DNA from 2 places in the Desulfonatronospira sp. MSAO_Bac3 genome. Region 1 is predicted to be linked to the other one. Evidence: riboswitches for the same ligand, from Rfam matches in the RefSeq annotation. Region 1 holds a riboswitch; the other holds the start of a gene.
The links. Region 1 has a riboswitch for cobalamin ahead of D5S03_RS03400 (FecCD family ABC transporter permease). Riboswitches for the same ligand answer to the same signal wherever they lie in the genome.

Region 1 (5,760 bases):
ACACCGGAAAACATTATCACATAAGTTCCCTGCAGCCGGGAGTCTGATTTGATTTTTCTGCATATCTCCAGGCCTCCCATGTCCGGCAGCATCACATCCAGCAAAACCAGGGCAGGCCTTCTGTTATAGACCATTTCCATGGCCTTTTCTCCGGTGGGGGCCTTCAAGACGTTGTATCCGGCCTCCTGCAGCACTCTGGAGGTCTGCATCATGGTCACGGGATCATCCTCTACAACCATGATCTCTTTTGCATTGGCGTTCATATTAACTTTTTTCCTCCTGCATCAGGAGTGCCCCCCAAAAAACCTAACCAGCTTCAGGGCTTAAAATTGACCCGAGAACCCGCTGTAACCGCTGGAAATTAAAAGGCTTGGGCAGCAGATCATCCGCCCCCGCCTGCAGAAAATTTTCCTGTTCCTCATGATCCAGGGCACTCATGACCACCACCGGCAGCTTTTCCCTGCCCTGTTCCTTCTCAATGGTGCGAAGCCTCTGCAGTACTTCCATGCCGCTCATTTCAGGCATGACAATGTCCAGTAGAATCAGGTCAAAGCTGTCTTCCTGCAGGGCCTGAAGCACCTTTTGCCCATTGTCCACAAGTTTGTATTCCACACCCATCTTATCCAGGTATCTGGCCAGTATGGTCTGGTTCATGGGCTCATCTTCCGCCACCAGGATCCTGCCGGAAAAATTCAGTGGTTTCTGCTCGATGGTCTTCTTTTCTTTGTGCAGGGCATCATGCCCGGACTTGAGGTGCATGGGCAGAGTTATGGTGAATGTAGTTCCTGCCCCCTGACTGCTCTGCACTTCTATTGTGCCGTCATGCGCTTCCACAAGTCTTCTGGCGATGGCCAGACCAAGGCCCACGCTCCCCTCTCCCTGGGTAGGCCTGGAACTGGTGGTCTGATATTCTGCAAAGAGCCTGTCCATTTCTTCACCGGGTATACCCTGTCCGTAGTCGGACACATCCAGCACCAGGTAGCCGTCTCTGGTATACAGCCTGACATCCACGGTACTGCCTGAAGGGGAGTACTTTATGGCATTGGTCAAAAGGTTGGTCACCATCTGGGTAAACTTGGCCACGTCCAGGTTGACTTGGGGCAGATCCTCCAGAACATGACAATTAAGAGAAATATCCTTTTCCCTTGCCAGCATCCGCAGAGGATCAAGGGCGTCCTGCACTACCCGGCCGGGGCGGACATTTTCCAGCTGCAGATTTATCTGACCGCTGTCGATCTTGGTCACGTCCAGAAGGTCTTCCACCATCCCCAGCATGAACCTGCTCAGGCTTTGAATCTTATCCAGCATGCCGGCACCGGTCTCGCTCAACTGGTGCTTCATGTCTTCCTGGAGCAGTTCTGCGTAAAGTTTTATGGACCCCAGAGGATTTCGCAGGTCGTGAGCAGCCATGCCCAGGAAAAAATTTTTCTGAGAATTGAGTTTTTCCAGGCGCACGATTTGCCGGGCAAGCTCGCGCTGGGCATTTGTCAGTTCATTGTTCAGGCTGGTCATTTCCTGAAGAACGGTGTTTCCCTCTTCCATGAACTGCTGCTCTCTGGCCTGGGTGGAATACTTCTTGTAAGCCTCCCGGATAAGATTGGTCTGCTCGTTATTGACCTTCAACAGCTCCTGGTAAAGATCGTTTAGAATGTCCCTGCTGTCTCCGGCCGTGATGACCATGTTATCCTGCACCCTGACCCCGGTAAAGTCTAAGGTACAGATCTCACCATTGACCTGCACGTTGAGCTCCCAGTTTAAGGCCAGTCCCTGTTCGTCCAGCTGCTTCCAGAAATTTTCAGCCTTCTGCATGGAATCCTGATGAAGGATATCATGAAAAAACAAGTCACCTGCAGCGTTTTCCATGTCCTTGAGGCCGTTGTACAGGACTTCCCGTATTCTGCCCGAGGCTTCACAGACTATGGCCAGGCAGTTAAGTGAGTTCTGCATAGCTTATCATCCTGATTCAAATCCTGATCTACATCTGGCTGGTTCAGGAGCACAGACTGAAGGCCAGTTCAACAGCCTGCACAGCATCCATTGCGCTTCCGTCTGCTCCGATTTTCTCCCATCCTCCGGGCTCCTGCAGGAATGCATGGCCTCCCACCATAATTTTCACGCCTTCCAGTCCCGGAGTCTGCCTTACTTCCTTTATAATGGCCTCCACCCTCGGCCTGTTGGAAGTCAGTGTGGCTGATACAGCCAGAAGATGGACATTCTGATCCTTAACAGACCTGACCACTTCTTTTTCGGGCATGTTGGCCCCCAGGTAATAAGTATCCCAGCCCTTCATCTCCAGAAGATCCGTGACCATGCGGATGCCCAGTTCGTGCAGCTCCCCGCCCACACAGCAGGCCACCATGGACAGTCCGTTTTTTTCAAAAGTCATGATCCTGGGGTACAAATGAGACATGATGAGCTGGGTTACAGCGGTGCAGTAATGCTCCTGGGCAATGCTTATCTGGTTGGCAAGCCACAACCGGCCCATTTCATACTGAACCGGCTGAAAAACATACATGTATATATCCTGGATATCCACTCCCCGGTTCACTGCGTCCAGGATCAGGCGGACAGCTTCATTGCGACTGGACCCGCGTATGCAGTCCAGATAGGACTGGGCAAGTTCACAGTAAGGATTCTCTTTGCTGATACAGGAGGCTTGCTTGTTCATGGACTCATCCACAGTTTTGATATATTTATCGGTTCTACATCGTCTCCGGCCGGGACCGGCCTGTTTACAAGCAACTACAAAATTCAGTTCAGTTATATTGACACTCGACTCCCCGCCTGCCCCGGACAAGACAGCAGAGATTTTCCCTGCGCCTTTGCTTCATGGCGATTATATAAATAATGTCAAAAAAAGCCAGTAAAAGCAATCCGCTGAACAGACCGGAATACATACGGACTGAAAAAAAACCCGAGATATCAAGTGGAAAGACATAATCCTTTTATCTTACGATACCCTGTCCTCTGTTACCTGTCCTGCAGACCGGGACGGCGTCAGTTTGCTGATTAATTCTGGACAGATAAATCTCCAGTAAATGACTGTGAATATTTTTTAAAATAAAACCAGAGGTTTGAGTGACGTTTTCTCAGCAGATTCCTTTTCTTGACTTCACCTGCAGTTCAAGATATCAGGATAAATCACTTGAAGCAGGTACCGGCAAAGGCAGCTTCCAGCTGCTGATGCACGCTCACCTGACGGAGAAGAAGGTTCGGGTGCGCTTTGCGCCTAACAGGGAACCCTGTGCAAGTCAGGGACGGACCCACCGCTGTAACCGGGGACCAAAGCCGCATTCAGGCCACTGCCCCGCACTTACTTTTCTATGGGTGTTTTTTCCTTGAAGAAAAAAGTAAGTGCGGGGCGGGAAGGCGCGGCAAGTAGAAAGATCCGGAAGTCAGAAGACCTGCCTGAACCTCTTGAAGAATTGCCGGGCCGGACAATCGGCAAAAAAAGATCATGATGCCGCGGATGAAAATGGGACATCCCCGGGTCGACAACAATCGGCCCGGGGTTTTTTTATTTCAGAAGACAGAAAAGAAGGCTGGTTATCTTCAATATTTTATGCGCATAAGGACATCCATACTTCTCGTTACCCTGACATTCATGCTTCTGGGCATGATCATCGCCTCGGTAAGCATGGGCTACGTCCAGGTGCCTCTGTCCACCACTTTCCAGATGCTCTTTTACAAGATCACCGGGCAGCAGGAGCTTTTGCTCCAGGCAGACCCGCTGGTTTACACCGTGATTTTCGAGGTCAGGCTGCCCAGAGTACTCACCGCAGCCATTGTTGGCGCGGGCCTGGCCCTGGCCGGAGTCATATTCCAGGGTCTTCTGCTGAACCCCCTGGCCGACCCGTATACTTTGGGGGTATCATCCGGAGCGGCTTTCGGGGCCTCCCTGGTGCTGCTTTTCAACCTGCAGTTCCTTGGGCTTTACACCCTGCCCCTGTTCGCCTTTATCGCCGGATGCCTGACCCTTCTCTTTGTGGTCTATCTTTCGGCCACGGCCGGGGGACTGTCCTCCAACAATCTTATTTTGTCCGGAGTGATAGTCAGCGCCATTCTTTCAGCCGGCATAAGCCTGTTCAAGTACCTGGCCCAGGAAAGGGTCTCGGTGATAATATTCTGGCTCATGGGCAGCTTTGCCTCCAGCACCTGGCCGGAGCTTATCCTGACTTCGTCCATGGTGTTTCTGGGATTCATGGTCTTCATGTTTTATTCCAGGGATATAAATCTCATCTGCCTGGGCAGCCGGGCCGCGGCGTCTCTCGGCGTGGACACCACTAAGCTCAGGATTATCCTCCTGATAACCGCTTCCCTGGTGGCCGCGGTCTGCGTATCCATCTCCGGGATAATCGGGTTTGTAGGCCTTCTGGTGCCGCACATGATGCGCTCTCTAACCGGACCGGAGCACAGAAGCCTTTTGCCGGTGAGCCTTTTGTGCGGGGCGGTGCTTCTTCTGGCCGCGGACACTTTGACCAGGACCATGCTTCCGGCGGAAGTGCCCATTGGGGTGCTTACAGCCCTCATTGGCGGGCCTTTTTTCTGCTATATCTTCCGCAAACGCCAGATGCAGTTCAGGGTGTAGAGTATGGCCTTTTCCATGAAAGATGTACATTTCGCCCTGGGAGAAACCAGCATCCTGGAAGATATAAACATTGACCTGCCTCCGGGCAGAATATACGGCATCCTGGGTCCCAACGGCAGTGGCAAGTCCACCTGGCTGGACCTGCTCATCCGGCACAGGGTGCCGCAGCAGGGCATGGTAGAGTATAACGGCCGCCCCCTGGGATCATACTCCAGGAAACAGATATCCAAGGAAATGGCCTTAGTTCCCCAGGACTACCGCCTGAACTTTCCCTTCCAGGTCCTGGAGGTGCTGCTCATGGGCAGATATCCTTTTCTGCCGCGCTTTGCCTCTCCTGGCAGCCGGGACCTGGATATCGTCCGGGAGGTTATGCAGAAGACCGGCCTGGAAAAATTTCAGGACAGGATGGTTACTGAGCTGAGCGGTGGTGAGCGCCAGCGGGTGGTTTTCGCCAGGGCCCTGGTTCAGGATACGCCGGTGCTCATTCTGGATGAAGCCACGGCCAGCTTAGATATCAAACACGGCCTGCACCTTCTGTCCTTAGTGCGGCAAAAAAACCAGCAGGCCCGGACCACGGTCTTTTCCGTGTTTCAGGATATCAACCTGGCTGCAGCCTTCTGCAGCCATATTATATTTTTCAAGCAGGGACGAATCCTGCTGCACGGCCCGACTACAGAAGTGCTCACCCCGCAAAACCTGGAGCGCGTCTTTGACGTCCGGGCCAAGGTCTATTTCGACGATTATGCACAGTCCACCCAGGTGGTGTTCAAGGTTTAACATCTCTGTGCGCGCATCTTAGTTATCTGTTAATTGTTATCTGTTATCTGTTAATTGTTAATTGTTAATTGTTAATTGGGGTAAGGCAACTCCCGGAAAATAGAATTATTAACCTGGGTGGGCGGCGACCTTTTAATTTCCCGCATGTTGCCCAGAACTCCCCACCCTGAAACTGTTACGTTATTTTCAGGTAGTTGCCATAATCAAGCTCCAGTAGGAGTATTTATACAGATGCCTGCGACAGAGTGTTGCCACGCCTCGATCTGCTCCCCTCCTTGGCTAAGGAGGGGTTGGGGGTGGTTCGATATTTAGCTCCCTTCCTTAACCGGCTTCTATTCAGGCCAAGCAGGGGAGCTGTACCGTGGCCTGGATTTACTTGGGTGGTGGACTTCTGG
Region 2 (5,760 bases), on a different contig from region 1:
TCGATGGTGCGCAGGATTTCCAGCTGGTTTTTCAGATCCAGGCTGCTGGTGGGCTCGTCCAGAAGCATGACAGTGGGTTCCTGCACCAGGGCCCGGGCGATGCATACCTTTTGCAGCTCGCCTCCGCTCATCTGGTCCAGATGGCGCAGGGTGAGTTTTTCCAGTCCCAGGCGCTTGATGGCGGCGTCAACTATGCGCAGGTCATTGTGGGTCACTTTCCACCCAAGATAAGGCCTGCGTCCCAGAAGTACGGCATCAAAAGCGGTCATGCGGCCCATTTCCGTTTTCTGGGCCACGTAGCTCAGGTTTCTGGCTATCTCTTCGGAGCGCATCCTGAGAACATCGCGGTCTTTGACCAGTACCCGGCCCTGGCTGGGCTTGAGGATGCGGTTTATGCAGCGCAAGAGGGTGGTCTTGCCTGCGCCATTGGGGCCAAGGATGCCCAGTATTTCCCCGTGGGCCACCCTGAAGTCCAGGTTTTTGAGTACCAGTCCCTGGTCGTATCCTATGCACAGGTCCTGTACATTGAGAATCATGGCCTGCGCCCCTTTATCAGCAGATACAGAAATGCCGGAGCCCCCAGAAAGGCGGTGAGTACAGATACCGGCAGAACATGCGGGGCCAGAATGAGCCTGGCGGCCAGATCCGAGGCCAGAAGCAGCACTCCCCCGGTGAGGCAGGAGGCGGGCATGAGAAAACGGTGATCATCACCGATGACCCGGCGCACTATGTGCGGGCAGATAAGACCCACAAAGCCTATGATTCCCAGAAAGGAGACTATTGTGGCCGTGGCCAGGGAAGCCATGAGCATGCCCAGAAGGCGGACCCGGTCCACCCTGACTCCAAGCCCCCTGGCTGTCTCATCGCCGGCCTCGATGGCGTTGTAGTTCCAGCGGTTGTAGATGAAAAAAACCATGCATACGGCCACCACCACGGCCATAATGCGGATTTCATTCCAGCCTGCGCGGCCTACGTCCCCGAAGGTCCAGAAGACCATGGCCGCCAGCTGTATGTCGTCAGCAAAGTACTGCAGAAACATGGTCCCGGCGTTGAACAGGGCCCCCAGGGCCACACCGCTTAAGACCAGTACTTCCGGGGTGGCCCCGCGCAGCCTGGAGATGGCCACGATGACCATGGAAGTCAGCATGCAGAAGATAAAGGCCACTATGGTGGTCAGGTAGGGGTTTAATATGCTTACCGCCCCCACCTGGGTGCTCTGCATGACTCCGGCTCCCAGGATCATGACGGCCAGGGCGGCCCCGAACGCACCGGCCTGGGAAATGCCCAGGGTGAAGGGAGACCCCAGAGGGTTTCTAAGTATTGACTGCATGGCTGCACCGGCAGCGGCCAGTCCGGCTCCGGCCAGAAAGGCGGCCAGGGCGTGGGGCAGGCGGATATTTAAAACTATGGTCTGAAAGCGCGACTCTTCGCCCTGGCCAAGGAGGATGCGCAGAACATCAGAGGCTGGAATGTAAACAGCCCCCTTGGATATGGCCAGGATGAAAAACAATACCCCCAGGACAGCAAGAAAGATAAGAAACAGTCCCTTGCGCCGGATATATGTCCTGTACTCAGGAGGCAGGTGTCCGTTCTCGAAGTGTGACATAGCTTATTTTTAACCATTCAGTTGGTGCGGAGACCGGCTTGAGGACAGTCCCCGCGATAACCTTTCCTGTACAAATTAATATATGACAAAAGCTAAGTTGTGTGAACCTGCATAGATAGTACTCAGCGGGGACAGTCCCCAAGACTGGTGCCAGTAATCAATACCGAGGACCCCCTGAATGGTTCCGTTTATTCCAGGTCGATCCTTGAAAAACCCATGCCGTCAAACTGACGGTTCATCTTTTCAAAGGCCTTGTCCTCATTCAGAAATACGGAAATCTCTTCAGCCTTGCGCATGGGGTCAATATCCTGGAAGCGTTCAGGATAGAGAACGCTGCCGATATAATAGGCATTGGCGAAAATGGTTTCAAAGTTCTGGGTATAGTAATTATACGGGAATACCCCGTATACCCTGCCTTCATCCACAGCGCTTAAATGCCTGTAGGCCGGATCGTTCTGCAGCTGGTCTCTGGCGTTGGCCCCCCTGTCCAGCTGCATGGTGGATGTGTCGATGAAGATTATCTCTGGATCCCAGACCATGATCTTTTCCTTGGATACTGTGGCATGATCCATCTTTTTGTCTTCGGTGTTCAGTTCGTCAGCCACATTGCGGGCATGCAGAAACTCAAAAGGTGCATAAGATGGTTCGGTGGACTGAAAGCCGTGGGGGCCTCTATGGGCCATCCCTCCGATGTAGCAGGTGGGCCTGTCCTGTTCCGGGATGTCTCGAGTGCGGCTTCTGAGGTCCTCTTCCAGGTCGTCAAAATACTCTATTACTTCCCAGGCCCTTTCTTCCTCGTCCATGACCCTGCCCATGAGGAGCAGAGAGTCGTCCAGGTCATCTCTGGCATGAGTTAGATTGCCGTAGTAGAGGCTTATCACCGGGATACCGGTTTTGTCCTGCAACTGGTCCGGGTTGGGTCCTGAATCAGGGTTGACCTTGAAGATTACCTGGGGCTGGGGATCAAGTCCGGCTATAAGTTCCGGGGAGTCGTGCCCGCGGAATTCTCCGAAAAGCGGGTAATCCTTGAACTGGGGGTTGGCCAGGGCATAGGGGCGGGGATTGATGCCTGAATCGCGTTTTTCCATGCTGTCCACGCCCACAATGCGGTCATGGGCCTGAATATAGGTCAAAAGCCTCAGGCAGCCTGAGCCGGAGCAGATGACCCTGTCCACCTGGGAGGGGATGTTCAGCTCCCGGCCGGTATTGTCGGTTATGCTTATTTTGTCTTTGGCTTCCAGGGTTCCGATTGGTGCCGCCAGAATCGCCAGCATGACCATGCCGGCGAGGAAAGCAAATCCGGGCCGGAGAAAATTGCCGAAGAAATGTCCAGGTGCAGGTTTAAGCATATTTGTATCTCCTTAAATAAAGGTTTTATGTCCTCTTTCGAAGTATCTCCAAGGCAATACAGTGGTTTTCAGCTAAGCCAGGCAGAGATTATCGGCCTCTGAGCATTAACGCCTGAGTACAAATGGCAAGGATTATGTATCCCTGGAATCTGCCCCGGTAGACCATGAACAAAAATTTACGGGTTCAGCGTGCCAGGCAGAAGTGCAGATCGTTACACGAATAAAAAAAAGATGTCAAAATGAAAACAATGTCGGTTGTGCAGTAACACGTTGAAGGGCTGAAGTATGCAGAGTATATGGTGTCCAGGGAGCGATTTGTAACAATTAATGTCCAGGGAGCTGGCCCGCATTCCCATGGATAAGCTTCAGAAATACATAGTGGAGATGGAATCCTTTTCCGGAAATGCGCAAACAGCGGACAAGATAACCAGTGCGGATCCATATTCTGTGGTCTGGGACAAGTGATTACTGGAGGCTATGTCTGCAAAAAAGTCCTGCGCTATACAACCAACACTGTTGGGTCCGGTGGAAACCGGATGTGGTGAGACTTCTCGAAAGCGAAACACAAAACATAAAAACAGAATTGCCATAAGTTCTGGATTTTCTTTCTTGACTGTCCGGCTTACCTGTGGATAAGGTGCTCTCAATCACTTGGGTGCTCAAAATGAGCTTAATAGGGAACCCTGTGCAAATCAGGGACGGGCCCGCCGCTGTAACCGGGGACGAATGCCGCATGAGGCCACTGCCCGGCACTTACTTTTCTAAATTTTTTCCTTCAAGAAAAAAGTAAGTGCTGGGTGGGAAGGCGCGGTGGAGGATGATCCGGAAGTCAGAAGACCTGCCTGAGTGAGCGCGTAAGACAGCATTCTTCGTGGCAGGAGAGTCTTGCGCAGTGAGTGGCAGGATAAAACCGGGAAATCCCGCACTTACTTGGGCTGCATTCTTATGCTGCCCTGTGGCTGACGCAGATCAGTCCAAGTAAGTGCGGGATTTTTTTTGTTTAAACATCAATAAGGAGATAGGTATGAGACAAGTATTGCTTTCGCTGACATTGCTTTTATTGCCCATGTTCATGATGATTCAGGGCTGTCATGCGCACAGTCACGGACACGATCATGACCATGATCACGATCACGACCATGGGCATGAACACCATCATCATGACGAGGACAAAGATATGAAAAAAGGTATTCTGCTTGCTGCTTTCGGTTCCAGTTATCCCCAGGCTCAGCCTGCTTTGGACAATATTGAGAAAATGACCAAAGAAGCCTTCCCAGAGGTGCCTGTACGCTGGGCTTACACTTCCAGGATGGTCAGGCATTCTCTGGCCAAAAAGGACAAGCATTTTGATTCCCCGGCCATGGCCCTGGCCAGAATGGAGGATGAAGGCTTTACGCACGTAGCGGTTATGTCCCTGCATACAATCGGAGGTGTGGAGTTTCATGAACTCAGGTCGGTTGTGGGTGCCTTTCAGGATATGCAGAGCAACCTGAAGCAGGTGAGCCTCAGTTCGCCTCTTTTGGGTTCACCGGATGTAATGGAAAGGGTCCGGGACAGCATGCTGGACAATCTTCCAGCAGATAGAAAAGCGGACGAGGCGGTCATCTGGGTGGGACACGGGTCTTATCATCCCAGCAATGCCTTTTACCAGGCCCTGGCCTACAAGCTGCAAAGAAAGGATGAAAACGTGTTCATGGCCACTCTCGGCTGTCTTGGCGGGTCACCTTCTTTTGAAGATGTAAAAGAAGAAGTTAAAGCCAAGGGCATTGATAAGGCCTATCTTGTGCCATTCATGTCCGTAGTGGGAGCGCATACCATCAGGGATGTGGCCGGCAAGGACAATTCCGGCCATGACCATTCCCACGATCATGGACACGAACACAATCATGATCACGAACATAACCATTCTCATGACCACGGCCATGACCACGATCATGACCATCACCACGGTGATCCCTGGAAGCAAAGGTTGCAGGATGCCGGCATTGAGACAGAAGTAGTTTTAAAAGGCACTGGAGAGTACGATGATTTTGTCAACATCTGGCTGGATCAACTGAAAAAGGCCGTTGAGCAATTGCATTAACAGTACATGAAGCGTCTGCATGATTTTTTTGCAGGGGCTAATTTTGCAACTTGACAAGAACGTCTTTTTTTACTTGAGTAAATAATAATTAAGGACAGTCGTCTCAGGTTTTCCCCAGTCAGGGGAAATGAAAAGGGAATCCCGTGTAAATCGGGAACCGGCCCGCGGCTGTGAGCGGGGACGAAAGCCGCATTAAGCCACTCTGGACAGAAACAGGGGAAGGCGCGGCAAGCCCAGCACTCACTTCATTTCTGTTTGTTGCTTATAATCAGGTTGTACTGCAAGGAGCCAACCGGTTTAACTGGCAACAATTAGTACCTGAAGTGAGTGCTGGGCAAGTAGGACGATCCGCAAGTCAGAAGACCTGCCTGAGACCTTATTGGACCGCCCCTTCGGCGCAGGGTGGCGGCCGAGCCTATTCGAGGATGAAAACGGGACATCCCCGGATCGAAGTGTATTTCGATCCGGGGATTTTTTTTGCAAGAAAACGGACAGAAGCGCCGGCTGTCCTCCAAACCGTTCAAGGAGGAAAAAATGGATACTATCCACCTGGAAATGCACGGGGTGTGCATGAAAAGCCGCAGTATGCGTATGACCAGGACGGGTGCGGAAGCTGTGCTGCAGTTCTGCCGGGAGTACAATATCAATGTATACCGGCTTTTTGATTCACCCGGGGATGTCAGAAGTCTTCTGCCCGCGGGAGAGCATGTGGATTGCTTAGA

Region 2: another riboswitch for cobalamin. It lies ahead of D5S03_RS03180 (sirohydrochlorin cobaltochelatase); the one in region 1 lies ahead of D5S03_RS03400 (FecCD family ABC transporter permease).

Annotation. Positions count from the first base shown of each region.
Region 1 is NZ_QYZY01000092.1:5,910-11,669, forward strand. It holds gene D5S03_RS03385 (GGDEF domain-containing response regulator) at 1-263, opposite strand, end outside; gene D5S03_RS03390 (hybrid sensor histidine kinase/response regulator) at 307-1,947, opposite strand; gene D5S03_RS03395 (cobalamin B12-binding domain-containing protein) at 1,991-2,668, opposite strand; cobalamin riboswitch at 3,198-3,426, shown strand; gene D5S03_RS03400 (FecCD family ABC transporter permease) at 3,563-4,588, shown strand; gene D5S03_RS03405 (ABC transporter ATP-binding protein) at 4,592-5,365, shown strand.
Region 2 is NZ_QYZY01000086.1:392-6,151, forward strand. It holds gene D5S03_RS03160 (ABC transporter ATP-binding protein) at 1-536, opposite strand, end outside; gene D5S03_RS03165 (FecCD family ABC transporter permease) at 533-1,606, opposite strand; gene D5S03_RS03170 (iron ABC transporter substrate-binding protein) at 1,795-2,955, opposite strand; gene D5S03_RS03175 (hypothetical protein) at 3,283-3,420, shown strand; cobalamin riboswitch at 3,592-3,815, shown strand; gene D5S03_RS03180 (sirohydrochlorin cobaltochelatase) at 3,980-5,038, shown strand; cobalamin riboswitch at 5,127-5,424, shown strand; gene D5S03_RS03185 (hypothetical protein) at 5,573-5,760, shown strand, end outside.